One region of the Pedobacter sp. AC379 genome, then DNA from elsewhere that is predicted to be linked to it. Evidence: riboswitches for the same ligand, from Rfam matches in the RefSeq annotation. Region 1 holds a riboswitch; the other holds the start of a gene.

Region 1 (15,052 bases):
GATTTTTCAAAAAATTGAAGATTATACCAATTTTGCTATGGAAGGGAAACTTTCCTTCTCCGAAAGTTTAGCACAACGCGTTAAACTGCTCGAAGCAAATGAGGAGCATTTAAAACAGCTGATTAAACATTTAAAAAAGAAAGTATCAACGTCTTTTTCGCGTAATGCAGAGTTTTTTAAAAAACATGCCGACGAGGTTTTGATTGTTTCCGGCGGATTTAAGGAGTTTATTACTCCAGTAGTAAGCCAATATCACATTAAGAAAGAAAATATTTATGCCAATACCTTTGTTACCACCGGCGATGGTAAAATTATAGATTACGACCATGCCAACCCGCTAAGCGAAGAAGGTGGTAAAGTAAAGTTGCTTAAACATTTAAAATTAGAAGGCGAACTGTTTGGCATCGGAGATGGTTACTCAGATTTCCAGTTGCGTGAAAGCGGAATTATCAATAAATTTTTTGCTTTTACCGAGAACATTGCGCGCGAAAGCATTGTATCTAAAGCAGACCATGTTACGCCAAGTTTTGATGAGTTTTTGTATGTAAATGATCTTCCACGGGCAATCTCTTATCCAAAAAACCGAATTCTTTGTCTGGTAATTGGCGAAGTTGATCCTTTAACCATCTCAATTCTTAAAAATGATGGATTATCTATTCGCCATAAAACCACTTTCGAAGAGAAATATGTAAAAGATGTTGGCATAATATTGTTGGCTGATGGCGAAAAAATAGATAAAGAGCAGTTGAAAAATGCAGCCAAACTTAAAACAATTGGGTATTTAGGAAGTGCAAAGAATAAAATAGATCTTGACCTTTGTACCAAACAGGGAATCGTAGTTTTCGACGATCCAAAAAATAACCCGCGCAACATAGATTTTATTCCCAAACGCGTTGCCGATTTTATGAACACCGGAGCAACCTATTTAAGCAGTAATTTTCCGAATTTACAATTGCCAAAAATTGAGAAATCGCACCGTTTAATCCATATTCATAAGAACGTGCCAGGTATAATGGCTAAAATTAATACTGTTTTTGCGAAACACGATATCAATATTGTAAGCCAGTTTTTAATGACCAACCCCGAAATAGGCTATGCCATTACCGATATAAATGCCCAATACGATAAACAATTGTTTAAATCGCTTAAAAAAATTGAACAAACCATAAAGTTTAGGGTACTATATTAACCAGGATTGTATTTTCGAGGGATAATTTTTATAACAATCAATCTAAGTGACATGATTTTAAGGAAATGAATATCCTAAGGGTATCGTCATTGCGAGAAGGCTTTTTCAGCCGACGAAGCAATCTTACAACGATCGCTACTGGCGTGTGCTTTAGGATTGTTTCGTGCCTCGTGCTTTAGTTGGGATGACGGCCATCTTTATGAATCCCCCCCGTTCCCTCAACGCCTCTTCAGCAACAAATGTTTCGGGGCTCCAATCGTTTGTGATTGATAAATCCCGGTATGGCCCGAGAACAGGTATGCAGTAACACAGGCAAGGGCGATGTAAATTCCCGAGGAGGTTCCGAATAACTCTACACCCATAAAAATACAGGCTAACGGAGTATTTGCTGCGCCTGCAAAAACAGCTACAAAACCCATTCCCGCGAGCAATCCTAATGGCAATGGAATAAAAAAACTCAAAAAGCTACCCAATGTTGCTCCAATAAAAAAAAGTGGGGTTACTTCCCCTCCCTTAAACCCGGCACTTAATGTTAAAGCTGTTAAAAATAATTTAATGGCAAAGGTATAGTAAGCTTCTTGTTGTGTAAATGAGGCTGAAATAACAGGTATCCCTAAACCAATGTAACGCGTATTTCCAATCAGGTAAATAATGCCAATCAAAATTATTCCACCTATAAAAGGACGAAGCGGCGGATACTTAATTTTACTGAAAATCTTGGATAAACCATGGTTTAAGGCAGAAAAAGATCTTGCTGTAAGTCCAAACAATATACCGGCCCCTAATGATAGCAGCAGGTTAACCGAGTTTAGTTCAGGTATTACAGAGATACTATAATGGGTATGGCCAACGCCCCAGGCCTTGCATGCATAATCGGCAATTATTGCGGTAATAAACGAAGGTAGAATTGCACTATAAGTTAAACTTCCAACCACAAAAACCTCCAACCCAAATACGGCACCAGCTAGTGGAGTTCCAAAAACGGAGGCGAAGCCAGCACTGATGCCGCAAATCAGAATAACTTTCCTGTCTCTGGCATTAAGTTTCAATAGTTTGGTAAACTGATCGGCAAATGCACCACCAATTTGAACGGCAGTACCTTCTCTTCCGGCTGATCCTCCAAATAAATGAGTAATAATTGTGCCGGCAAAAATTAACGGAGCCATCACAATTGGTATGATCTTTTTAGGCGATTGTAACTCTTCAATTAAGAGATTGTTTCCCTTTACCACTGCTGTGCCCCAATAATGATAAGCCAAACCGATAACAATACCAGCTAAAGGTAAAAAGGCAATGATCCAGAGGTGATGTTCGCGATAATTGGTTGCCCAGTTTAAGGTAGCCAGAAATAGGGCAGAAGCAGATCCAATAATTCCACCCAGTAGTAGAGAAATCAGCAACCACTTAAGTGTACTGATCAAGAGTAATCCGAAGTCGAATTTAATAAAGCGATGAACAGACAGAAGAAATCCTTCTGTTAATTTTTTAACAGGCATTTGAATTCAATTTTAAATAAAATCGTAGGAGTCATCAGCCTGTTTGGGCGGTTTTGGCGGTACCCCATCGCCTTGGTTTCAAATGTATAAAATTTAGTTATTTGTTGCAAAATCTTTATCACCTTTGTACCAGCTAACTTCAAACAATGGATTTCACACCAGAAATAAAAGACAAATTAAACCAATTACAAGAAAAGTATACCGCAATGGGGCAGGATATGGCCTCTTACCTCGATGGCCTCTTATATGCCGATTTCCTAACCTACTGGGATTATATCCATCTGGATACACTACTCAGTTTGCAAAGCCCTAAAACACCAATTCCTGATGAAGAAATCTTTATCATGTACCATCAGATTACCGAGCTCTATTTTAAACTAGCTTTGCACGAGTGCAGGCAGATTGCTGAGCATAAAAATTTAACTGTTGAGTTTTTTACTGCCCGCGTAAAACGCATTAATGCTTATTTCAATGCCCTAACCACATCTTTTGAAGTAATGGTTGATGGTATGGAGAAAGAACAGTTTTTAAAATTCCGCATGTCGCTATTACCGGCAAGTGGTTTCCAATCGGGGCAGTATAGGATGATTGAAATCTGTGCTACTGATTTTATCCGCCTGGTTGATAAATCTAAACGGGTAGCTTTAAGCACGGCAACAATAGAAGAGCAGTTTGAAAATATTTATTGGAAATTTGGGGCAACTGAGCTGGCTTCGGGCAAACAAACCTTAACCCTTAAACAGTTTATTAAAAAGTATGCTGCTCAGTTTCTGCAACTGGCAAAAGATCGTACACTCACTAATTTTTCGGCGCTATATCATCAATTACAGGCAAATGGAGCAGATGTTACAGCGCTTGCAGAAGAGCTGCGCAAATTAGATTTGTATGTAAACGTAGAATGGCCTTTATCGCATTATAAATCGGCGGTACGTTATTTAGAGAAAGATCCTGTTGATGTTGCCGCAACAGGAGGAACCAACTGGCAGAAATACCTGCCTCCGCGTTTTCAAAAAAGAATCTTTTATCCATTCTTATGGACAGATGAACAAATGGAAGAGTGGGGCAAAGGATGGGTGCTTAGTGTACTTAAAACACTCAAAAACAAAGATTAATATTATAAAAAGCTATTAAAAAAGCACGTTTTTTCTTAATTTGCGCGAAATAATTAATGATTGAATATAAGAATGAGCAGGTAAAATACTCAATCATTCGATCATTCACTCATTCAAAATTCAAATACAATGACCGAGACATTAGATATAAAAATCACGAATGCAACCGAAACCCGTTTGGCTGTTACTGATTTTTCGCAGTTACCATTCGGTAAGGTTTTTACCGATCACATGTTTACAGCCGACTTTGAAGATGGCGAATGGAAAAATTTACAGATTCTTCCTTATGGCCCCATTCCTATGAGCCCTGCAATTTCTGCACTTCATTACGGACAAGCAATTTTCGAAGGATTAAAAGCATACCGTCAACCCGACGGAAAGATTAGTGTTTTCCGTGCTGATAAAAATTTCGAACGCTTTAACAAATCAGCGGCAAGGATGTCGATGCCAGGTATTGCTGAAGAAATTTTTATGCAAGGTTTGGCAGCGTTAATCAATGTGGATGAGAAATGGGTGCCTAACCAGGAAGATTACGCTTTGTATATCCGTCCGGTAATGTTTGCCATGGACCCATATTTAGGGGTAAAAGCATCTGATTCTTATAAATTTGCCTTGTTAACCACACCAACAGGTCCATATTACAGCAGTGCCTTAAAAGTTAAAATCGAAACTGAATTTACCCGTGCAGACGAAGGTGGAGTTGGCTTTGCTAAAACTGCCGGAAATTATGCCCGTTCACTATATCCTTTTGAGCAGGCTAAAAAAGAAGGTTTTGATCAGTTAATCTGGACGGATTCGGTTACACACGAATTTATCGAAGAAGCCGGAACCGCAAATTTGCTTTTTGTAATTAATGGTAAACTGGTTACCCCATCAGTACGCAGTACAGTTTTAGATGGCGTAACGCGCGATACAATTATCAAACTGGCTAAAGAGGCCGGTGTTGAGGTTGAGGAGCGTAGGGTTTCTGTTAAAGAGGTGATCGAGGGAATTGAAAACGGAAGCTTAACAGAAGCATTTGCTGCAGGAACTGCTGCTACAGTTACACATGTTGGCGAAATGGGTTATAATGGTCAGGTTTATAAATTAACAGATCCATCTACAAGACACATTTCCAATGGAATTGCTAAAAAATTAAACGATATCCGTTACGGCTTAGCTCCCGATGAGTTTGGCTGGAACTGGGTTTTATAATAAAATCTTATCCAATAGTAGGAGGTTGTATCTCAATATATATGTCATCCTGAGGGAGAATTTATTGTGTAAAATCAATATGAATGACATTATTTTAAGGAAATGAATATCCTATGGGTATCGTCATTGCCAGAAGGCTTTTTCAACCGGCGAAGCAATCTTATAACGATCGCTACTAGCGTGTGTTTCAGGATTGCTTCGTACTTAGCAATTGTAAGTGTTTGGTAATTCGGTAATGAACTAGAGATAGTTTCTGCAATGGAAACACAGAAAATCCATAGATAATCATACTACATCGTCCTTGTTTGTAATGAAGGATGTACGAGAAAAGCGATTTTATCGCTGTTAAAGGAACTATTTTCGCATTGGCAAATGCCCTACCTCAAAATCCTCGTTACAAACGGAGACAATTAAGCTTTTTCAGCTCTATATTAGCATTTCAGATTTCGAACCTATTTATCTAAAATTACCACGCCTTTAGCTTCAAAAGCAAGCTCTTTTTTAGGATCTGTAATTTTTGCTACTTCTTCAGGAGTTTTTTTTGCATCTTCCGCATAATGACGTAAAGTTTCCACAGAAATTGTTTGTTTTTTAGCTAAGCCGTCTAAAACTACTTTTTTGCCTACAATATCCATTGGCATAAAAAAGGCATAATCTTTAAATGTTACCCGCATCGGTTCACCATTTGGCATTTCGAGGGTCATCCAGCAGCCTTTTTTCTTACATACATCTACAACTTTACCTTCAATTTTCATGTCTGCCGTTTTTTTGTCTCCCATTGCAGCTTCAATTTTTGCTGCGGGTTTTACATTTCCGGGTTTAACTTCCTCTCCGAATTTTTGTCCGTTGTAAGCGGTTTGGGCAAATGCAAATGCTACAGATAGGCAAAGGCTTGAACTCAAAATGATCTTTTTCATGTTTATTTATTATATGGTTCCGGTTATTATCTTGAACCAAAGTTATTTAATTTTTCTTTAAATAAATTAAAGGCAAAAAAATTCCCCGTTGGTGTCCACCAACGGGGAAAAATCATCCCATTTTCGTAAAGTTCTATGGCCTCATAGAACATACTTTACTAGGCAAAGCTTAATCCAAATCCATCTTTATTTTTTGTTTTAGATGTAAACCGCTCATAATAAGCGGTTTATTTTGTTTTGCCCTTTTATATCGTTTTTGCCAAAATTGTGGAACCGTGGAATTTTTTCTTCTATATGGGGAATGTTGTTGAATTGTTTCCCCAACTATTAGCCAAAAACAAGACTAAAAACTTCTTCTATTTTACTTACCGCTTTAATTTCAAGGTTATACTTTTCTAATGCTATCCCCTTTAAATTGTATTTAGAAATGTAAATGGTTTCGAAACCTAACTTATCAGCCTCTGCAATACGCTGTTCAATTCTATTTACCGCCCTTATTTCTCCTGATAGCCCAACTTCTGCTGCAAAACAGTTTTTAGAAGAAACAGCTATATCCTGATGTGAAGAAATAATGGCAATTAGTACAGCTAAATCAATTGCAGGATCTTCTACCCTTATTCCGCCCGCAATATTTAAGAAAACGTCTTGTGTACTTAATCTAAAGCCGCATCGCTTTTCCAGCACAGCCAAAAGCATATTCATTCTCTTGGTATCAAAGCCCGTTGCAGATCGTTGTGGCGTGCCGTAGGCCGCTGAACTTACCAAAGCCTGGGTTTCGATTAGCATTGGTCTGGCGCCCTCTAAAGTAGCTGCAATCGCAATGCCGCTTAGTTCTTCATCACGTTGCGATAGTAAAATTTCTGAAGGATTGGAAACTTCTCTTAATCCACTTCCCTGCATCTCGTAAATCCCTAATTCTGCCGCTGCCCCGAAACGGTTTTTAATTGATCGTAATATGCGGTAAACATGGTGCCTGTCGCCTTCAAATTGCAAAACAGTATCAACCATGTGCTCCAGTATTTTGGGGCCTGCAATGGCACCGTCTTTCGTAATATGACCTATAAGGAAAACGGGCACACCTGTTTCTTTTGCAAAGCGCAACAGTTCGGCTGTACATTCCCTAACCTGGGATACACTCCCCGGGGTAGAATCGATATGGGCAGAATGAAGCGTCTGGATAGAATCTACAACCAAAATCTCAGGCATTAAAATTTCAATCTGTTTAAAAATATTCTGGGTAGAGGTTTCGGTTAAAATATAACAGTTGGACGTCGGGTTTTCCTGAATCCGCTCAGCACGCATTTTAATTTGCTGTTCACTTTCCTCTCCAGAAATATAAAGCAGTTTTTTACCTTTTAAATTTAAAGCCAGTTGCAACATCAGGGTTGATTTTCCAATCCCGGGTTCGCCACCGATCAATACCAATGAGCCCTCTACCAGGCCACCGCCTAAAACACGGTCGAGTTCTTTGTCTCCCGTTAATATTCTCCGTTCAGTAGAAGATTGTATTTCATCAACTTTGCTCGGTTTGCTTAATTTACGACTTGATGAATCACTTTTCCAGGTTGGAACAGATGCTGAGCTTTTTTCTACAATTTCTTCTACAAAAGTATTCCATTGGTTACAGGATGGGCATTTACCCAACCATTTTGCTGATTCATAACCACAACTCTGACAGAAAAATGCACTTTTTGTTTTTGCCAATTGATTAAAATTTTAGATTACGAATTTAACCTATCTGAATTGAATTGCTTTTATTTTTTTGAACAATTAAACGTTTGCCAATTTGCGTCGGCACGATATCATAAAAGCGATCGTAATTCCGTGCGGGTGGAAATTAAAATTTATTGCTTTTATTTTTTAAAACAAAAAAGCCTGAATTTAAAAAATCCAGGCTTTTAATTGAATGTGTTTTGAGTTATAGTTTAATCTCTTCGTCTTTTGCGGAGATGAAGTGAAACTCGTTTAAATAATACGATGATTGTGCCTTCACTTTAATCCATTGGCCATATTTAAAGAACCAACGGCGTTGAAGGTTGAAAATTCCTTTTGTTATGTAAGCTTCAATGTATGGGTGCACGGAAAGTGTTACACCTTTTTCATTTTGCTCTCTTAAAATATAATTAAGGTTGTTTTCAATATCATCCATTAAAACGATACTCGCTTTAATTTCTCCTGTACCACCGCAGGCCGGGCATTTTTCTACCGTTACAATATTCATTTCCGGGCGCACACGCTGCCTGGTAATTTGTACCAAACCAAATTTGCTCGGAGGCAAAATAGTATGTTTGGCTCTATCCAATAACATCAGCTCACGCAAATAATCGAATAGCATTTTACGGTTTGTTGGTTTGTGCATATCGATAAAATCGATTACCACAATACCGCCCATATCACGCAAGCGCAATTGACGGGCAATTTCTTTAGCCGCCTCTTTATTTACCTGTAAAGCATTTTCCTCTTGGTTTTCTTTACTGGCAGTACGGTTTCCACTATTCACATCTATTACGTGAAGTGCTTCAGTGTGCTCTACAACTAAGTAAGCACCACCTGGTAAGTTTACTGTTTTTCCGAAAGCATTTTTAATCTGCTTTTCTATCCCGAAGTGATCGAAGATGGGTTCTTTCTGTTTGTACAGTTTAACGATCTTTTCCATTTCCGGAGAAATATCGTGCACATAAGAACGGATATCATCGTACAACTCTGGTGTACTTACGTAAACGTTTGTAAAATCAGGGTTCAGAATATCACGGATTAGCGTTGATGATCTGTCCATTTCTCCCCAAACTCTTTTTGAAGGTTCGGTAGCAGGTATTTTTTTAATGAAGTTTTCCCATTTAGCAATTAAATCCAAAAGATCTTTTTGCATTTCGGCAACTCCTCTGCCTTCAGAAACGGTTCTGATAATTACCCCAAAATTTTGAGGTTTAATACTTTCAATAATCTTTTTTAAACGATTACGTTCGGTATTGCTTTTTATTTTTTTTGATACAGATATGGTATTGGAGAAGGGCACCAGTACCACATACCTGCCGGCAATCGAAATGTCGGAACTTAAACGCGGTCCTTTTGTAGAAATTGGCTCTTTTGCAATTTGTACAGGGAGGAGCATGTTTTTACTCAGCACATCAGAAATTTTGCCTGCCTTGTTAATGTCGGCTTCCAGCTTTAAATTATCTAATAATGTGCCTGTAACCGAGCCATTACGCTTGATCTTAGTTAGCTTAATTAAAGATTGCACCTGAGGGCCCAAATCAAAATAATGCAGAAATGCATCCTTTTCATAACCAACATCCACGAAAGCAGCATTCAGGCCGGGCATAATTTTTTTAATGCGGCCTAAATAAATATCGCCTACGGCGTAGTTATTATTGATTTGTTCTTTGTGAAGCTCAACAAGTTGTTTGTCTTCAATCAACGCTATGGTAACTCCGGCAGGAGTCGAATTGATAATTAATTCTTTTACCAACAGCTACAGATTTAAGGCTTTCGCCTATTAACAAATGGATAGTAAATAAAAACATTGATATAGCCTAAATCCATATAATCGAAAATCATATAAATTATTTAAACCTCATAGTGTTTACTATGAGGTTTAATAAGCTTTATCAAAATAAGAAACTATTTTTTCTTATGTCTGTTTTTTCTTAAACGTTTTTTACGTTTGTGGGTAGCCATTTTATGTCTTTTTCTTTTTTTACCGCTTGGCATAGTTTTAAGTTTTAAATGTTTTTATTAATCTGTTAATTAATTTTTATTCTTTAGTTCAGCCACCTTCTTATCAATGAAAGAAGATAAGGTTGGGTTAGCCGCTAATTTTTTGCTTGATAGATAAGCATTTACTGCTTCTTTATTTCTGCCTAAATTTTCTAAAGCTGTTCCTAAATAAAAATAGGCTTCAGGGGTAGGAGCGGCGGCAATTACAGTGTTAAAACGTGGAATTGCTTTGTCGAACTGACCTGATTTTATTGAGAACAATCCTAAATTCATATTCGCTTTTACATTTTTAGGTTCTTTAGCCACAACTTCCAGCAACATTGCAATACCTTGCATTGGTGCGCCTAAGCCATTTACTATCGTTACACCTAAGCCTGTTTTAGCTTCAATGTTTGTAGAATCTTTCTCTAATGCGTTTTTATAAGATGTATTTGCTTTCTGCAATAAAGCAGGTTGTGCTATACTATCCTGTGTACTTTCAAAAGCTTTAACAAATTGATTACCAGATGCCAGCCATGATTTTGATGATGGTTCGGCCTGTGCTACAATTTCTAAATAAAGTGCTGATGGGGTGATTTGCTCTACATCGTCCCATTTCTGGGCCAATTGTTTTGCAAGCTCAATCTTCTCTGCACCGTTTGCGTTTTTGTAAGTGTTTTCTAAAGCTGTAATGTCTGTAGCCAGGTTTTTATTGATTACATTTTTTGCAGCTGTAGATGAAGTTTCGAGGTTTAAGGCCGATAAAGCTGCTGAAGAACCTGCGTTAGCCATTTGGCCGCTTTCAGGCATTTTTCCATTTTCTTCGGTCGGTTTCACCAAACCCTTAATGTCTCTTGTAAATAAAAATGCAACAAGCAATACAATCGCTCCAATAATAATGGTTTGTTTTGATCTGATGTTGCTATTCATAACGTTAAGACTTAGGCTTCTACTTTAATTTTTTTTGAATTGCTTTTCACTTTATCAACAAATACTTTTGCTGGTTTGAAGCTAGGAACAAAATGCTCTGGGATAATTATTGCAGTATTTTTTGAGATATTTCTCGCAGTTTTTTGCGCTCTCTTTTTAACAACAAAGCTTCCGAAGCCTCTAACATATACATTTTCACCGCCAATCATGCTGGTTTTGATAACCTTGAAAAATGCCTCAACCGTTTCCTGTACATCAACCTTCTCAATTCCGGTTTTTGTTGATATTTCTGAAATAATATCTGCCTTAGTCATATTTTATTATTTATTATATTATTGTGTTTTAATATTACTACTGTTTTGGGGTTGCAAAAGTATTGCTTTTTAATGAGATAGGGAAATAAAAGATGATTTTTTTATCTCCAGACTTATCAGTCAATTGCAACTTTTTTTTTAATCGGATAAATACACCGTAATTTGCAGTAATGACATTTCAAAATGAACTCATCAATTGGTATCTGATAAACAAGAGAGATTTGCCCTGGAGGCATACCACTGATGCTTATACCATCTGGTTATCAGAGGTTATCCTGCAACAAACCCGGGTAGAGCAGGGGCTTCCATACTTTAATAAATTTTTATCAAATTTTCCTACCGTTAATGATTTTGCCAATGCAACCGAAGCAAAAGTTTTGAAGCTTTGGCAAGGCTTAGGCTACTATTCCAGGGGCAGAAATATGCATGCCACCGCGCAAATTGTAGTTAAAGATCACCATGGAATCTTCCCAAATCTGCATGATGAGCTGATAAAGTTGAAAGGAATCGGCGAATATACGGCTGCGGCAATATCTTCTTTTTCTTCCGGTGAGGCACGTGCTGTGGTTGATGGAAATGTTTTCCGCGTGCTTTCGAGGTACTATGGCATTGATACGGCAATCAATTCTCCGGCAGGTAAAAAACAGTTCTTTTCCTTAGCAAACGAGTTGCTTTTTAAAGAAGATCCGGCACTGTATAATCAAGCTATAATGGAATTTGGGGCAATACAGTGCAAACCAAAATCTCCCAATTGCGGCATTTGTCCATTAAACCAAACCTGTTATGCTTTCACTCATCATGAGGTAAATGCGCTTCCTGTTAAAATAAAAAAAGCCGCACAGAAGCACCGTTATATTAATTATTTCATTTGTTATGATCATGAAAAGGTGCTCGTTAAAGAAAGGCAGGCTGGAGATATATGGCAGCATCTATACGATTTTCCGAGCCTTGAAACCACGGCGGAACTCGGATTTAATACCGGAATATTTATTGATCAGGTTAAAGAAGCCTTTGGCAATGATGTAAATTTTAAATTTATCAGCGCAAAAAAACACCTCTTGACTCACCAAATAATCCATGTTCAATTTTTTGCATTAAAAAATTATATATTTAACTTTAATAAACAAAAGGAACTTAATTGGGTTTCTTTAAATAAGTTAGATGAGTTACCGCAACCAAAAGTAATCCACGATTTTATACAGGAATACTTTTATAAGCACAAAATGGAGTAACTAACCATCTTAGCGGTGCACATTAACAAAACGAAACAACTAACCAAAAATATTTATGTCTGGGATTAACAAAGTTATTTTAGTAGGCCACTTAGGCAAAGACCCTGAAGTGCGACATTTAGACGGTGGCGTAACTGTAGCCAGTTTCCCGCTAGCTACATCGGAAACATACAACAAAGACGGCAAAAGAGTAGAACAAACAGAATGGCACAATATTGTGTTATGGAGGGGTTTGGCTGAAGTTGCTTCAAAATACCTCCAAAAAGGTAAACTGGTTTATATCGAAGGAAAATTGAGAACGAGATCTTTTGAAGACAAAGAAAAAGTAAAAAAATATGTGACAGAGATTGTTGCCGAAAATTTTACCATGTTGGGCAGAAAAAGTGACTTTGAGCAAAGTCCGACAACACCTGTACATCAAAATACAGAATCGAAGATTGAAGATGAATTTACGATCGGCTCAGCTGATGAAAGCGGAGATCTTCCTTTTTAAAAAATACAAATCAATAAAAAAAGCTACCTGATGAGAGGTAGCTTTTTTTATGCCTAAATTATTCAACTGTTACCGATTTAGCTAGGTTTCTTGGCTGATCAACATTACAACCCCTCATTACTGCAATATGGTAGGAGAGTAACTGAAGTGGTATAGTAGCCAAAAGCGGCAAAAATGCTTCGTTTGCATCAGGTATTTCAATGCAGTAATCGGCCATTTTTTTAACTTCAGTATCACCCTGGGTTACAATGGCAATAACTTTTCCTTTCCTGGCTTTTACCTCCTGGATATTGCTGATTACTTTTTCATATGAGGAATTTTGCGTGGCAATAAAAACCACAGGCATCTCTTCGTCAATTAAGGCGATTGGGCCGTGTTTCATCTCTGCGGCAGGATAACCTTCGGCATGGATATAAGAAATCTCCTTGAGCTTTAAAGCCCCTTCTAATGCCACAGGGAATCCGCTACCTCTTCCTAAAAATAAACAATTGGTAGAATCTTTTATTTTTTCTGCAACTTCTTTAATTAAATCGTTTGATGATAGCGCGAACTGGATTTTTTCAGGAATATTATCCAATTCTGTTAAAAGTTCAATCAGTTTTGAAGTGGTGATGGTTCCTTTTTGCTGGGCCATGTAAAAAGCCATCAAAGTTAAAACCGTTACCTGTGCCGTAAAAGCTTTGGTTGATGCTACCCCGATTTCAGGACCAGCATGCGTGTAAACCCCAGCATGCGTTAATCTTGGTATAGAAGCTCCAGCAACATTGCAGATTCCAAAAATGGTTGCCCCACGTTCTTTTGCCATTTCGATAGCAGCCATCGTATCGGCCGTTTCTCCTGATTGTGAAATCGCAATTACCACATCTTTCTCTGTAATAATCGGGTTTCTATACCTAAACTCAGAAGCATACTCCACCTCAACAGGGATGCGTGCATACTCTTCAATAAGGTACTCGCCAACCAAACCTGCATGCCACGATGTTCCGCAGGCCACAATAATTATCCGATCTATATTTTTTAATTTTTCTGCAAATTCTTTAATTCCACCTAGCTGAACTTTTCCTTCTGCAGGATAAATCCGGCCGCGCATACAATCTTTAATAGAGCGTGGTTGTTCATAAATCTCTTTAAGCATAAAGTGCTCAAAGCCCCCTTTTTCCAACATTTCAAGCTGTAACTGCAATTCCTGGATCAATGGTGTTTGCACCGCATTATCCAAACGTTTAACCAAAAGATCATCTTTGGTTACCAGTGCAATCTCATTATCATTAAGGTAAATTACATTTTTGGTGTATTCGATAATCGGTGTAGCATCAGAAGCAATAAAATATTCGCCCTTGCCAACGCCAATTACCATCGGACTCCCTTTTCGGGCCGCAATTAACCGATCAGGATGATCTTTATCCATAATCACAATTGCGTAAGCACCAATTACTTCCATTAGTGCCAAACGAACAGCTTCCAACAGGTCAATATTTTCTATTTTTTGAATTTCTTCAATCAGGTGGATCAAAACCTCTGTATCCGTATCACTTTTAAATTCGTGCCCACGGCGGGTTAGCTCTTCTTTTAAGGTAGCATAGTTTTCAATAATCCCGTTATGAATGATAGAAAGCTTATCGTTATTTGAAGTGTGCGGATGGGAATTACGGTCAGAAGGTACACCATGTGTAGCCCAACGCGTATGGCCCATGCCTACTGTGCCGGATTTATCCTGGTCTTCGGCAAATTCTTCCAGAACGGCAACTTTTCCCGCTTTTTTGTAAATATGTTGTCCATCGTTATTCATCAGTGCAATTCCAGCACTGTCATAACCGCGGTATTCCAGTCTTTTAAGTCCTTTAAGTACAATTGGCCAAGCTTCTCTATAACCAATATAGCCTACTATTCCACACATAAGTTTGAATAAATTTTAATTCTGTAAACATACTAAACAAACGTTTGACTTAGGTGAATTTTGAGTGAATTTAAATTTATGGAGAAACCACAGGACAAAAAAAATCTCCTGTTCTTTTGAAACAGGAGATTAAAATGAGTTGATATATTAATTAATCTTTGTATAATAAATATTCAGCTTCAACTTGTTTGTTGTTAAGTTTGTTGCTCCTATTATCGATCTTTCTGCAGAGGTTGCAGTTGGTACAACCTGAAAATTGTTAAAAGATGTTGGCGCAAGAAAGGTACCATTATCTTCTGTAGTTTTGTCAATTAAGCCTTGAACATAACTGGTTACAATAAATATATAACGGTTTTTTAAAGCATCAAAATAGCCTCCAAACAATGCATCTCCACCTGTACTGCTTGTAAAAGTAGTATAATCTGGAATACTTACAGGTTGTTGTGCAATATCCCAACGGTATAATGAAAGCCTTTGTGCAGCATTAAAAGGATAAGCAGGGGCGCCACCGCCCAACTCTACTACCAGTTCTGCCTTATTAACAATCGCTTTTCCGTATAGGTTGGTAAAAGATGTTAAATC
Region 2 (15,052 bases), 430 kb from region 1:
AACAGTTCGCTGGTGCAGGAACGGGATTATTTGAAATCACAGGTCGAAATGTTCAAGCGCATGCAGTTCGGACAGAAACGTGAGCGTTTTGAAGGTGATCCTAACCAAACGCTACTACCCTTTGAAGCCGATGCAATAGCTGTAGCCCAGCAACAGGAATCAATCAAAGAAAAGATTGAATACATACGCAAACGGCCAAACCACCATGGACGTGCAAAACTGCCCGAACATTTACCTGTTGAAGAAATCGAAATACACCCTGAAGGTGACCTTTCAGCTATGGTGTGTATCGGCAAGGAAGTTACCGAAGAATTGGAATGCGAGCCCGCACGATTCTTTATCAAAAGGTACATCCGCTATAAATATGCCGCTAAAAACGGTGAAGGCGTAAAGATCGCCGAGCTTCCAGAGCGAGTAATTGACAAAGGTATTCCCGGAGCTGGTCTGTTAGCTTCCATACTGGTGGATAAGTACGTTGACCACCTTCCCTTATACCGACAAAAACAACGCTTTGCAAGGGAAAATATACAGCTCGCTTCCTCGACCATCGAAGGTTGGACAAAGGAAGCGCTCTTTAAGCTCGAACCGCTTTACCAGCAGCTGGTCTTCGATACGAAATCAAAAGGATATTTACAGGTTGATGAAACACCCATAAAGGTGTTGGACAGCGATAAAAAAGGTGCAGCCCATCAAGGCTATTATTGGGTTTACCATGCCCCATTGGAGGGAACGGTACTTTTTGACTATAGCCCCACTCGTGGCCAGCTTGCGCCATTACCCATCCTTGGAAACTTTAAAGGTTATCTCCAAACCGACGGATATGTTGTATACGAAAAATATGCACGCAGCAAAGATATCACCCATCTGGCCTGTTGGGCACATGCCCGAAGGGAGTTTGAAAAAGCATTGGATAATGATAGATCCAAGGCAGAAAAAGCACTGCTGCTGATTCAAAAACTATATGCTCTAGAAAGAATAGCCAGGGAGGGGCAGCTGGATACTGCGCAGATCAAGGAACTTCGCCTTAAGGAATCTCTTCCTATAATCAATGAAATGGGTAAATGGATATTCCAGGAAATAAAGAGTACGCTGCCAAAGAGCCAGGTCGGCAAGGCCATGGCCTATGCTTATGCCAGATGGGATGCCTTGTCTGCATACCTGTATGACGGCTCGCTACGTATTGACAACAATCTGGTCGAAAATGCAATCAGGCCTATCGCCCTGGGCAGAAAGAATTACCTCTTCGCTGGAAGCCATGAGGCAGCGCAAAGGGCGGCAATGATTTACTCTTTTTGTGCCATATGCAAAAAACACGAAGTAAACAGGACCAGAACAAGCGCCTGCGGGAGATCGCCTGGATACAGTCGCACCGCGTCCGCGTTCCAGTGGCAAGTATCCTGGGGCTTGTCCAGCTTTGCGACCTAAATGATTCCCCCAATGCGGAGATCATTTCAAAGCTAAAAATATCGGCAGAACAGCTCGACAAAGTGATCATGGAGATTATCGGATTGACGGATGACCTGATCTGATCAGTTTAGAAATATAGAATAGGTTCGTTCTAATTAGGTATTGCTAGAACGTGGCACTATTTGTGTTGCTTTTATGGTGACGGTAAATTGCCGCCGACCACTTATATTAAAAACAAGTCAAATGGAAAAATTAGCATTACTGGCAAGGCTGGAGGCCAAACCAGGTAAAGAAAAGGAAGTAGCTGAATTCTTGAAAAGCGCGTTGCCTTTGGCCGAAGCTGAACCTGGCACCATTCGCTGGTATGCCCTGCAGATCGGGCCGTCTACCTTCGGTATCTTTGACACTTTCGCCGATGAAGCCGGTCGCGAAGCGCATCTGGGCGGCGCGATCGCCAAAGCGTTGATGGCGCAGGCTCCAGATTTACTTACAGCGACACCAGTCATTGAAAAAGTAGATTTGCTGGCTGTTAAATGAACTTTAAAATAAAAAGTCCTGATCCAGTGTTTCCACTGGATCAGGACTTAAACCTCTTGTAGGTGTTTCGATTTGTTGCGTTGGAAGCGTTAATTCCTAAGCAAAACGTTAAATTCGTTCGGAAAAAAAATGACCGCGATCGATAAATTAGACGATAAGGAACTTTCTTAAAATAGATACAGGATACTAAAAAGATGAGAAAGCCAGCAGAAATCACGTATAGTTAAAACGATACAACAAATGTCTCAGAAAAGAAGATAACTAACTCGATTTTCTTTTAGCGGTATGTAATTTCCAATAAGTCTTATAGATATATTTATACTATGATATCAGTATTAATTGATGTACTAAATCACAATAAAAAAGATTGTCTCAAAAAATGAACTTTAATTTGTCATTATATTTTATCATTTACTCATTATCAAAAACTAAAAATTGAGTTTGATTAATGAAATGAGTTTATGATTATATAGGAAAAAAGCGGAGTACAGCAGTATAATCGTAGGCAACTCTGCTAAGTATAATCCATTCTTAAGCCACGCCTCCTGAAAACTTATTAAATCTTAAGCCACGCCTCCTGAAAACTTATTAAATAATCAGGGAATAGTGATAAATTAAATTCTCAACACCTACTTTAAGATTTTGCACGTTATTTTATTAGTATTATATTTGTAATACGGAAATGGTGTCCTTCCGATTCAACCGCTTTTAAGAGCTAATGGCGCCTACAATAACCTATAGGTAATTAAACCTACAGGATCAAACTATTGTAGGTGAAAATATTAAAATCAACATTTCAACAATACATCTTATTTTCAACCATTCCGGTTGTGATGAAATTTTTCTGCTTCTCATCCCTTGAAAAAGGAATTCTACAATCTAAATCTTCTAATAAGAACTATTACCAAAGGCCTTGGTATAGGATTATCTCATTCTTGGTTGATAAGTCTTTCTGTTTAATAAGAATACATTTTTTGTGTCTGAGTTTTTTAAGGCAAAAAGATGAAATATTCCATTTACCAGTGCCAGCTAACCTTCGGAAAATGTTACTCTTATTGCAATTCATTTGTTATCAAACTGAACAAACACTAAAATTCAATATCAAACAAAAACTATGAAATTATCAAAAATTCATGCCCGCGAGATCTTAGATTCCAGAGGCAATCCAACTGTAGAAGTTGAGGTTACAATTAATGGTACCACATCAAGAGGTATCTCCCCATCTGGCGCCAGTACTGGCGAAAAAGAAGCAGTAGAGCTTCGTGATGGGGATCAGTCCCGTTACCAGGGTAAAGGAGTTGAGATTGCTGTATCTGGCTTAAATAAGGAGGTTAATAGCGCAATGGCTGGACAAACATTTGAAAGCCAGGAAGCATTTGATAAAAGACTGATTGAACTCGATGGAACGGAAAATAAATCCAGGCTGGGTGCCAATTCCATGCTTGCAGCTTCAATTGCTTTTGCACGTGCTTCTGCTAGTTCAAAACAAATTCCATTGTACAGACAGTTAGTAGAAAAGACCAATACATTATGCCGGTACCCTGCATGAATGTAGTCAACGGTGGCCGTCATGCCGATAATAATGTGGACTTCCAGGAATTTATGATTGCACCACACAATGCACCTACATTTAAGGAAAGCATCCGTATGGGTGAAGAAGTATTTCATACTCTTAAATCATTGTTAACAGGTAAGGGTTATTCTACAGGTGTTGGTGACGAAGGTGGATTTGCGCCAAACTTAAAATCCAATGAGGAAGCAGTTGAAGTCATCATGGAGGCAATAAAAAAGGCTGGTTATAAGCCTGGTGAAGATATTTCAATCTGCCTTGACCCAGCAACGAGTGAGCTATGGAAAGATGGTAAATACAGCCTGTTTAAAAGCACGAAAGAAAACTTTACCTCTGATCAGTTGATTGACCTTTGGGAGCAGTGGATTGATAAGTATCCTATCGTTTTACTGGAAGATGGTTTGGGTGAAAATGACTGGGAAGGCTGGAAAAAAATGACAGACCGCCTGGGCAAGAAAGTAGAATTGGTAGGTGACGATATTTTCTGCACCAATCCAGAGATCATCCAACAAGGTATAGATGCAGGTATTGGTAATAGTGTGCTAATCAAATTAAACCAGATCGGAACCATTTGGGAAACATTGCAGGCTGTTGAACTGGCACAGAAAAACAATTATCATTGTTTTATTTCCCATAGAAGTGGTGAAACAGAGGATACGACAATTGCTGATCTTGTCGTGGCCACCAATGCTGGTCATATTAAAACTGGTAGCGGTTGCCTCTCCGAGCGAGTATCTAAATTCAATCAATTGCTTCGCATAGAGGAAGAATTGGGTGGTCAAAGCTCGTTTGCAGGTAAAAATACTTTCAAAAAATCATAATCTATTTCCAAATCATATGAAAACAAAAATAAGAATAGCCCTAGCTGCCCTCATAGTATTTACTTCATTCGCTGCAATGGCGCAAACATTACCACAGACCGCAAAGTCTTATCTTCAAAAAAAATTTCCAAAAGAAAAAGTCAGCCGGGTCGAACGTGATGACAATAAATACGAGGTACATCTCAGCAGTGGTTACGAACTTGAATTTAGCAGTTCAGGGAAAATCTTAGAATTGGATGGAAATGGAAATATGATACCTGCAAGCATCCTGCCCGCCAAAATAAATGCTTACTTAAAAAAAAATTATGAAGGCGAAAAAACAGAAAAAATCGAACTCGAGTCAAACGGTTATGAGGTCAGTCTTTCTAATGACTTAGAAGCGAAATTTGATAAGTCGGGAACTTTTAGGAAAACTGATAACTAAGTATAAAATAACACATGAAAGCTCAAACAATCCGGACAGCAACCTTTCCGGATTGATTGTAGCTTTTGACATATCTATATAAGGCAGTATGCTTCACAATCGCAATTAATCACATCTTTTAGTTATAATGACAACAAACAATAAAATCCCTTTACATGAACATTACGCGATCATCAAACACCTGATCAGGTGGACAGTCCTGGTTTTACCGGTTGCTGTTGTAATTGGTAGCATTGTCGCTTTGTTCCTTGGGTTACTTAATCTGGCAATTCATTTTCGTTTTCAGCATACCTGGCTACTTTTTCTGCTACCGCTATCCGGGATAGTTATTCATTTCATCTATCAATCTGTCGGTAAATCTTCTGAAAAGGGAAATAATTTGATTATGGATGAAATTCATAGTCCAGGTGGCGGAGTTCCCAGCTATATGGCTCCTGTAATTTTAGTGACTACGGTAATTACTCATTTGTTCGGTGGTTCAGCAGGAAGAGAAGGTACTGCTGTGCAAATTGGTGGCAGTATTGCCGGTATAGCCAGCAGATTGCTTAAACTTAATGAAACCGACACCAAGGTGCTTCTTACCGCAGGAATTGCGGCTGGATTTGGCGCTGTGTTTGGTACACCACTTACCGGTGCCATATTTGCATTAGAGGTGCTGGCTATTGGAAGAATAGAATATAAGGCCTTATTACCAGCACTAATAGCCAGTATTGTTGGTGATTTAACTGTTTCAGCCTGGGGCATTCATCACACTGCCTACCATATTGATGTGATTGCTAAAAGCGCCTATTTTTTATCAGCATACTTACCAATAAATCTTTTACTGCTTGTTAAGATTATCTTTTCATCAGCTTTATTTGGTCTGGCAAGCTACTTATTTGCAATAATGGTACATCAAATAAAGGGCTTCTTCTTAAAGGTGTGTAAAATAAAATGGCTGATTCCAGTTTTAGGTGGCTTAATTATTATCGGGCTAAGCTATGCCATTGGGAAACCGGATTATTTAAGCCTGGGTATTGATGCAGAATATCCGGGTGCAGTAACCATTCCATCTGCTTTCCAAACTGGCGGGGCAGATACTTGGAGCTGGTTATGGAAGACCATTTATACAACTTTGACCCTTGGAACAGGATTTAAAGGTGGTGAGGTAACCCCTTTATTTTATATTGGCGCAACATTAGGCAATGCACTTTCGACCTTATTAAATGCTCCAGTTAGTTTGTTTGCTGCCCTTGGATTTATTGCAGTTTTTGCTGGTGCAACTAATACACCCCTTGCCTGTACGATTATGGGTATAGAACTTTTTGGTAGTGAATACACCATGTTTTTTGCGGTAGCCTGTTTTACAGCCTATTTTTTCAGTGGCCATTCGGGTATATATTCTTCACAGCGTATTGCGGTACCCAAAATATTTACGGGAACATAAAATATTGCCTTATCCTGTTCCGGTAAATTATCATAAAAAGGTGAAATTTTCATAAGACCCTTGACCAATGCAGTCAGCAACCTGTAACAAAAAACAACGCTTAAATTTTAGGTTTAAGTCATAAACTGCACTATTATGGTATATCGACCGTTTTCATTCCTCTCTTTTTTAAAGCATCAAGTACAGCAAAGAGAAAACAGCTCCTCAAAAAACGAAATTACTACTTACTTGTACTCTCTGCAATAAGAGATGAATATCGTTCCAGAACATTGATAAAGCAGTACTGCCAGTAGAACTCGGCTCCATTTACTACAGTAACTTATTGTATCAGCTTTTGCAGATGCGCTGAAGCCAAAACAAATATTACCTGTACATGATGTTTATGCAAAATACCTTTTTAGAACAACGCTATAAACTTATAGCGAGCATTTTGAAATTCCGGTATTATTTTTCACAAAATAAGCCTACCCGGAGATGTTATTGATATATGATGAATTTAACTTCCTATGTTGTTTTAATAAGGTAGAGCAATAAAAGTATACTGGCTATGAAAACTAAAGCGGTTAAAACTTTAACAAAAAGTGTTGAGTGGTAATACACCCCCTGATTCAGTTGTTCTTTCGTTGAATTATATCTTAAGTAAGAACAAATGATAGTAATTGCTCCCAAGGCAACTAGAAAAATCCCGATAATGCGGGAATCTCCGGTTTGGTGCAGTGGTACTTTACTCCCCAGTGCAGCACTGATCTGCTTGATAAATAGCGAGAATTTCATTACCACGAAACCAAATCCCATGATACCAATACTGGTTCTGATCCAGGCCAAAAATGTTCTTTCATTAGCCAAATGGTCTCCTGCATGCTGTTTGGTATTTTCTTGTTCTTGAATTTTCATCTTGTTCTGTATCGGTATATAAGCAACATATTTTGCATGTTATGTCAATATCGATGCCAGTTTGGAGATGATAACCCTGGTATCCCGGATGCAAGCAAGCCTGTTTGATTCAGTGCCGGCAGGATAGCAGGTAACTGCAATTTCTTCGATAAACGATAAGCCTGATAGGTCAATAGATTCTTTAACCTCTTGTTCAATGCTTTTCATTAGGATCATGATTAATCGGGGTTGATATGTTCTGATTTTATGAGCTAATTGCTCTATTCCACCCTGCCTTTGGTTCTTTCTGATTTTCACTGACGATTTATCAATAGGTGTACAAGTTAGATGTTCCAAAAAGCATCCAGTGCCCTTAAAGAACTGCAAAAAATCTTCTACAGATTTAAAATCGCCAAATACCTCACTAAATGCAAGATAAATTGTTCGAAACAGATTAGTATTTCCCAGGTAAAAATGTTTATCGCCACCTCCAGGAGCTTCAGAAACAAAGAGCAGCAGCACTTTAGCTGGCTGATATTTCCTCGAAATTTCGGTAACACTATACATTGTAGTTGTAGCTTTTAGCGAAGCGCATAAATAGTTCCGCCAGAGCGTCCGGCTGACCATGAAGCTGAATGAAATGAAACGGCCTTTCGATAACCATATCCTTGATATCTATGATGCGGCATTCATTGTTCTTGAGCTCTTTCAATATGGAGTGGATAGATAAAAAAGCCAGGCATTTGCTGTGAATCAGATAGGATTTAATGCTTTCGGTACTACCTAACTGCATTTCTATATTTAAGTCCCCCACCTTTATCCGGTGTGCTTTTAAAGCATATGCAATAACATCTAGTGTACCAGAACCAGGTTCACGAAGTAATAAATCATAATCCTTCAACTCATTCGGTTTGATTATTTCCTTTTTCATGGCATAATTGTGACCAGAACACACCAACACCAGCTCATCTTTTAGATATTGTTCGTATTTAATCTGTGGGTTCCGGGAGATGCCTTCAATGATTCCAAAATCTATTTCCTTAGCAATCAAACGCTGCTCTACATCTTCTGTATTTCCGGTAACCAGTTGGATTTGTATATCCTTAAACTTATTGTGAAACTGTGCCAATACAGGTGGAATGATATATTGTGCCACAGTACTGCTGGCACCAATCCTCAATATTCCTTTATGCTGTTTAGTAAGTAGATTCATATCATATTCCAGTTCCCGGTAGGTTCCAAAAATCTGTTCTGCGTAATGCAACAATAATTCGCCGGCTGGGGTGAGGCTGATTTTTTTGTTTCCACTGCGTTCAAATAATGACATTTTGAACTCCTGCTCTAATTCTTTAATGTGTTTGGTTACAGCAGGCTGACTGATAAATAACTCTGCCGAGGCCTTTGTAAAATTCAGCCTTTTAGCGACAGCATAAAATACTTGCAAACGGAAATCTATCATACACGGTTTTAGTAGATAAGCTAAGATACAAACAATTTGTTTCAACAGGTACTGACATCATAACCTTATGTTATCATCAATAACTTTTTATGCTTTTTCTGATGCGTAGAATAAATGCACATTTGTAACAGAAAAACATTGGTTATGAATAAGGAATCAAAAGAAAAAGAAATCAGACAAGCACTTATATATACAGCCAGGACAACGGCTATCATTGCGATTCTATTTGTTGCTTGTGGAACTATTTTCATCTGCACTTTATTCTTTAATGGGCAGCCAGATGTAGAATTGACAGCAAAAACCAAACAGGATGTGGAAACCGGTATAGCTGCTGTTAAAGTCAAAAGCCAGGTTGTACCTGCTGATGCCTGGAAAGCGCCTGATGAAAATACGATTCCGGCGGACACCAAGTACGGCCAGATGATTAGGTATGGCAAAGAATTAATAGCACATACGAGCAAATATTTTGGGCCAAATGGATCCATAGCCCGTATTACAAATGGTATGAACTGTCAGAATTGTCACCTCGAGGGTGGAACCAAACTGTTCGGAAATAATTATGCTGGTTTTATTTCCAGTTTTCCTAAAATGAGTGGCAGATCAGGAAAGGTTGAACCTGCATCGGCACGTATTGCAGAGTGCTTCAATCGAAGTCTTGCAGGCAAAGTACCAGACGAATCTAGTAAAGAGATACAGGCAATGCTGGCTTATATGAAATGGCTTGGAACTGGTGTAAAAAAAGGGGAGAAAGTATTTGGAACGGGAACCGAAAAATTAAAATACCTGGATAGGGCAGCGAATGTCAAACATGGAGCGATTTTATATACCAGTAAATGTCAAAGTTGTCATGGTGCAAAGGGTGAGGGAATACTCGATGAAGACAAACTAACTTATGTTTATCCGCCATTATGGGGCAAACACAGCTACAATGATGGCGCAGGGATGTATAGACTCAGTAACTTTGCGGGGTTCGTAAAGAACAATATGCCATATGGCGCCAGATATGGAGATGCGCAGTTAAGTGATGAGGAGGCCTGGGATCTCGCTGCTTTTGTGAACTCACAGCCAAGACCACATAAAGATCAAAGAAAAGATTACCCTGATTTGTTAAAAAAACCTTTTGATGCGCCATACGGACCATATGCCGACAAATTTTCTGAAAATCAGCATAAATATGGTCCATTTGCACCAATTGTAACCTCCGAAAAACAAGTAAAATTAACAACTAAATAAATTATCAAAATCTAAAATCATGAAAAAAATAACCTTAATCTGTACATTATTTTTGCTGATCGCAGCAACCTCGGCCACTTTTGCCCAAACTACACCTGCTAATTTTACAGGGGCAAAAGCCACCCTTAAAAATTATAAGGCACTGTATGTAATCAATAACGGTGATGAGAAAAAGATTGCAGGAACACTTCGAAACCTAAAAAATGCACTCGACGATCCCAGGTTAAAAGGGAAAATCAATGCAGAACTTATTGCCTTTGGAGATGGCGTAGCTGTTTACCAGAAGAACGGATCTTTTGAAAAAACATTATTAGAACTGCAGTCCAGAGGAGTAATTCTTGCACAATGCGAAAATACCGTCAGAGAAAGAAAGATCGAAAAAAATACCTTATTTGATTTTATCAGTTATGTACCCAGCGGCAATGGTGAAATCATCATCCGTCAATATCAGGGATGGGCAGTTGTACATCCTTAAACCAAATAATTAGAAAATCATGAAATATATAAATCACACCTTTTTAGCCACAGTTGCATTTTTATTGCTTTGTGGAAATGTTAAGGCCCAGGATCATCGCTTTGATCCGCCCTGGAATACTCCACCTGAAAGTAAAGTTCAGTTCACAGTACCTGGAGTAGACAATGTGCCTGATCTTTTTGGAGACATTAATGATCCCCAACTGGTGGTTTTCTTTGCCGGTAACCAGTTTATGTGCATTGACGAATTAATTGCAGCCTTTAAAAAGTCATATCCACAGTATCAGCGGGTATTTGCCGAAACGCTTCCCCCAGGCATTTTAGCCCAACAAATAAAAACCGGTAGCATTGTGGTGGGCAACATGAGAATTACCTTAAAGCCGGATGTTTATACAGCTGGTAAGAACCGGATAGACATGACCCCTGAATGGTTTAGCAAAACGACTTTATATGCTAGAAACAGGTTGGCAATCATGGTCCAAAAGGGAAATCCGAAGGCATTGAAGTCACTCAAAGATTTAGCAGATAAAGAGCTGAGGATCAGTATGCCAAATCCAGAAAATGAAGGGATTGGTAAACGTATTGAAGAAGCCTATCTGAAAGCTGGGGGAGAAACATTAAAATCTACCATCATGGAAGATAAAGTTAAAGATAAGACTACTTATCTTACCATGATCCATCATCGCCAATCACCAATGAGGATCCTATACAATGAAAGTGACGCCGCTCCAGTATGGTATACTGAGGCCTACTATCAGAAAATGATTGGCCATCCTGTTGAGCTCATTGAAATTCCTGAAAAAGAGAATATCCATGCGCAATATATAGCCGGACAGTTAAAAGATGCGCCACATCCGGCCGCTGCAAAAGATTTTATGGATTTTTTGATCAGTCCGCAGGCTGCTGCCATCTACAAAAAGTTTGGTTTTGATTTACCTTAAACATAAACACAATGAAAAATATATTTTTAACCATATTGTCAGTCGTTGCTGTAGTGACCATTGGGAATGCACAAATTCCAAATGATACTTTATATGTCTATGGTCCCGGTGGGCCGCTCGGACCGATCAATGAATGTGCGAAGGTTTTTGGAAAGCAGCATGATATCGTAATTAAAGTCACTGCCGGGCCGGATAATGAATGGATGCCGGATGCAATGAAACATGCAGATCTGTTCTTTGGAGGAGCAGAATACATGCTTTCAAAATTCATGTCTGACCACCCAAACATGATAGTGGCGAACTCTCGGACAGAGTTATATAAACGTGCGGCAGCGATCCTTGTACGGCCCGGCAATCCTAAAAACATCAAAAATCTGGGCGATCTCTGTAAACCAGGTGTGAAAATTCTTGATGTGAATGGGGCTGGGCAAATGGGGCTTTGGGAAGATTTGGCAGGTCGACAAGATCTGATTGCAAACATACAGCAGCGTATAGCAGGTACATTTGCAAATTCGGCATTGGGTATTGCTGCATGGAAAAATGATCCTCAATATGATGCCTGGATAACATTTGGCTCCTGGCATAACCGTTTACCAGACCTCACCTCAATGGTTAGGATTCCTGTTACACAAACAGTCTATAGAGGTACACCTGTAGTGAGGGGTAGCACTGGTACGCATAAGTCGGAAACTGAGGATTTTATCAAGTTTATGCAATCCGATAAAGGACATCTCATTTTCAAAAAATGGGGTTGGGAATAAATAATGTCTAAAAACTTATCTTCTATAACATGAAGTTATGGAAGATAAGTTTTAATGATTTGATCGGGGTTTATTAGTTATGGATCTTTGAATTAGAAAATAAAGACAATCAAAATCATGACACAAATCAAAGACAATTCAAATTCTTCTAAAATAAAGGCGGGTAACCTGCTAAACTTAAATTTAAACACCCGCAAAATTATCTTCATCCTGGCAGTTTTGCTGTGCCTCTTTCCATTTATGTCGCCTCCTTTAGCCTTATTGCTAGGATTAGTATTGGCGCAACTAATGGAACATCCCTATCTGCATTTAAATCACAAGGCCACAAACCTGCTGCTAAAAATTTCTGTTGTCGGGCTAGGATTTGGAATGAATGTATTCAGTGCAATGAAAGCAGGAAAAGAAGGCGTACTGTTTACCGTAGTTTCTATTTTCGGAGTGCTTATCATTGGTTTTATCCTGGGAAAAGTATTTAAAATAGAACGTAAAACATCTTTTTTGATATCAGCTGGAACGGCGATCTGTGGTGGAAGTGCTATTGCTGCATTGTCGCCTGTAATGAACGCAGAAGAAAAACAGATCTCCGTTGCAATGGGTACTGTTTTTATACTCAACTCGGTGGCCTTATTTCTTTTCCCCGCTATCGGACATGCGCTTAACTTGTCACAGTCACAATTTGGTATGTGGTGTGCCATTGCTATTCACGATACCAGTTCTGTTGTTGGGGCAGCCAGTAAATATGGTGAACAAGCACTACAGATAGCCACAACTGTTAAGTTAGCCAGAGCACTATGGATTGTTCCCGTAGCGTTTGGTACATCTTTCCTATTCAAAAGCAACAATAGCAAAGTTAGTATACCCTATTTTATAGGGCTATTTATCCTGGCAATGATCGCCAACACCTACTTACCTTTTATTAAGCCTTTTGCGCCCTACTTTGTAGCATTAGCAAAAGTAGGCTTAACTTTAACATTGTTCCTGATAGGAAGCGGACTCTCATTTACTATCTTGAAAGCAGTGGGGATAATGCCACTGTTACAAGGCGTAATTTTATGGATAGTAATTTCAAGTGCTGCATTATGGGCAGTTATATCTTTGGTTTAAAATACATTAGTTACTGATCATCACCAGCTTTTTTGAAAGATCATCAATAAGAACCACATGTTTATAATCGGCGCCACCTGTTCCTACACTCTTAATTATCCCCGAGGATTGACCGCTAAAAGCTCCTTTTTCATCGGTCTTAAAAGAATTGATGACATAATCTGCGTTAAACGTATCATTTGAGGAGTTGGTTAACGCTAAAGTATACGAAGTATTTGGCTCGAGTTTTTTAAAGTCCTGTTGGACAAGATCAGTCAAGCCTACGCTTCTTACGTTTAGCATGCCTGTGTAGGCTCCCCTGTTTTTCAGACCATTCAAAAGTATAATTTTGTCCTCAAATTTCCTGTAATAAATCTACAGGAGATTTGAAGTTCAATGCTTGATGTGGTCGATGGTAATTGTAATCCATCATCCATTCCTCTACTTTCTCCCTTACATCATCCAGGGAGTGAAATATGTATGCATTTAGCAATTCTCTTCTGATGCTTCCATTCAATCTTTCAATATACGCGTTCTGTGTTGGCTCTCCTGGCTGAATAAAAACTAGTTCAACATTGTTTTCCTTTGCCCATTCATCCAACTTATGCGAGATGAACTCCGGCCCATTATCCATTCTTATTTTTTTTGGAAGTGCCCTATATTGTTTCAACTCATCCAACGCTCTGATAACCCGCAAGGACGGCAGTGAATAATCTATCTCCATAGCTAGCATCTCTCTGTTGTAATCATCAGCGATGTTCAACAACCTAAATTTCCTTCCATTCCAAAGCGCATCGCTCATAAAATCCATGGACCATACCTCATTTATAGTTTCTGGTACAGACAAAGGCTTTTTGACTCTTTCTGGCAGCCTCTTTTTTGCCCTGCGGCGGATATTAAGCCTCATTGATGTATAAATCCTATAAATCTTTTTATGGTTCCATTTAAGCCCTTTTCGACGCAATCGGTAGTAACACTGCCAGAAGCCTATGGAGACGTGCTTTTCAACAAGAAGTGAAAGCGCATCAACTACTTCACTATCATCCCGTCGTTTATGTTGATAATAATGTTTGCTGCGGTTCAATCCAACGCATTTACAGGCCTGACGATGGCTTATCCTTTTTACCATTTCATCCACTAAATCCCTTTTTTCGTCAGGCGTTAAAGCTTTTTTTCTACAGCCTCCTTGAAAACTTCATGCACGAGGCTAAGATTAGCATACATTTTCTTTAAACGTGCATTTTCTTCCTCCAATGCCTTAAGTTTTGACAACTCTTTTACTTCCATTCCGCCATATCTCTGGCGCCATTTGTAAAAGGCTGCTGTACTTATTCCTAACTCTCTGCAGAGATCGTGCACATTCTTGCCATTCTCATGTTCCTTGATTGCCTTTACAATCTGGGATTCCGTAAACTTGATTCTTTTCATATTGCCAATTAAAATTAATAGTTTTTCTAATAGCCTCGCTGCGCTCGGTCTAGAATTATACTTTTAACTGGTCTGAATTTGGGGAAGTGCACACCTGATGACATTGAATTATCCTTATTCATCAATTTAATCACCTGACTTTTGTCTGCAAGATTAAGCGGGGTTAAATTTTCTTTTGAGGCATTTGCAGGGCTGGCATTAGCGGCGTACAACAATGCTTGCGGACATTGTCCAATAGCAATGGTTTTTACAACGGCCATTTTTACCAGATCAACCACTTGTACCTGGTCATCATTTTCTAATCCGACATATGCAAATTTACCATCTGCTGAAGTCCAGACGCCATGTGGCAATGATCCTGTCGCAATGCTATCAGTAAGCTTGAAATCTTGTGAAACACTAAATACTTTTAAGCTGTTTTCTCCGCCAATGGTTGCCAGCATCACAGGTGAATTATTAACTAAAGTAAAAGTGACATGGTTGGTAATTGGACCTGTATTTAGTACTGTATGTATAGTATTTGTCTCCGTGCTGATGACAGTGATCTTCCCTACATCCTTATGTGTCAATGCAATCCATTTCCCGTCAGGACTACAGAATATATTTGGAGAAAAT

Evidence for each region. A riboswitch is a leader RNA that binds a small molecule or an ion and turns the genes downstream of it on or off. The one in region 1 is predicted to bind fluoride.
Region 2: it holds a riboswitch for fluoride, as region 1 does, so the genes downstream of both, ACZZZW_RS01425 (hypothetical protein) here and ACZZZW_RS03295 (voltage-gated chloride channel family protein) in region 1, are expected to answer to the same signal.

What each region holds. Positions count from the first base shown of each region.
Region 1 covers NZ_OZ409839.1:746,110-761,161, forward strand. Annotated here, with positions in the region: gene ACZZZW_RS03290 (HAD-IB family phosphatase) at 1-1,189, shown strand, start outside; gene ACZZZW_RS03295 (voltage-gated chloride channel family protein) at 1,408-2,685, opposite strand; fluoride riboswitch at 2,704-2,766, opposite strand; gene ACZZZW_RS03300 (tryptophan 2,3-dioxygenase family protein) at 2,832-3,797, shown strand; gene ACZZZW_RS03305 (branched-chain amino acid aminotransferase) at 3,927-4,991, shown strand; gene ACZZZW_RS03310 (DUF4920 domain-containing protein) at 5,444-5,908, opposite strand; gene radA (DNA repair protein RadA) at 6,236-7,612, opposite strand; gene ACZZZW_RS03320 (Rne/Rng family ribonuclease) at 7,827-9,377, opposite strand; gene ACZZZW_RS03325 (tetratricopeptide repeat protein) at 9,656-10,534, opposite strand; gene ACZZZW_RS03330 (HU family DNA-binding protein) at 10,546-10,848, opposite strand; gene mutY (A/G-specific adenine glycosylase) at 11,019-12,080, shown strand; gene ACZZZW_RS03340 (single-stranded DNA-binding protein) at 12,136-12,573, shown strand; gene glmS (glutamine--fructose-6-phosphate transaminase (isomerizing)) at 12,632-14,470, opposite strand; gene ACZZZW_RS03350 (DUF4270 domain-containing protein) at 14,618-15,052, opposite strand, start outside.
Region 2 covers NZ_OZ409839.1:315,391-330,442, reverse strand. Annotated here, with positions in the region: partial or broken gene tnpC (IS66 family transposase) at 1-1,323, shown strand, start outside; gene ACZZZW_RS01430 (putative quinol monooxygenase) at 1,651-1,944, shown strand; fluoride riboswitch at 2,614-2,679, shown strand; gene ACZZZW_RS01425 (hypothetical protein) at 3,059-3,493, shown strand; gene eno (phosphopyruvate hydratase) at 3,490-4,335, shown strand; gene ACZZZW_RS01415 (PepSY-like domain-containing protein) at 4,352-4,759, shown strand; gene ACZZZW_RS01410 (voltage-gated chloride channel family protein) at 4,887-6,185, shown strand; gene ACZZZW_RS01405 (YidH family protein) at 6,690-7,079, opposite strand; gene ACZZZW_RS01400 (hypothetical protein) at 7,119-7,625, opposite strand; gene ACZZZW_RS01395 (LysR family transcriptional regulator) at 7,618-8,517, opposite strand; gene ACZZZW_RS01390 (c-type cytochrome) at 8,662-9,750, shown strand; gene ACZZZW_RS01385 (DsrE family protein) at 9,770-10,225, shown strand; gene ACZZZW_RS01380 (molybdate ABC transporter substrate-binding protein) at 10,245-11,165, shown strand; gene ACZZZW_RS01375 (substrate-binding domain-containing protein) at 11,177-11,926, shown strand; gene ACZZZW_RS01370 (YeiH family protein) at 12,044-13,030, shown strand; gene ACZZZW_RS01365 (hypothetical protein) at 13,037-13,348, opposite strand; one part of gene ACZZZW_RS01360 (IS3 family transposase) at 13,365-14,176, opposite strand; one part of gene ACZZZW_RS01360 (IS3 family transposase) at 14,176-14,437, opposite strand; gene ACZZZW_RS01355 (beta-propeller fold lactonase family protein) at 14,464-15,052, opposite strand, start outside.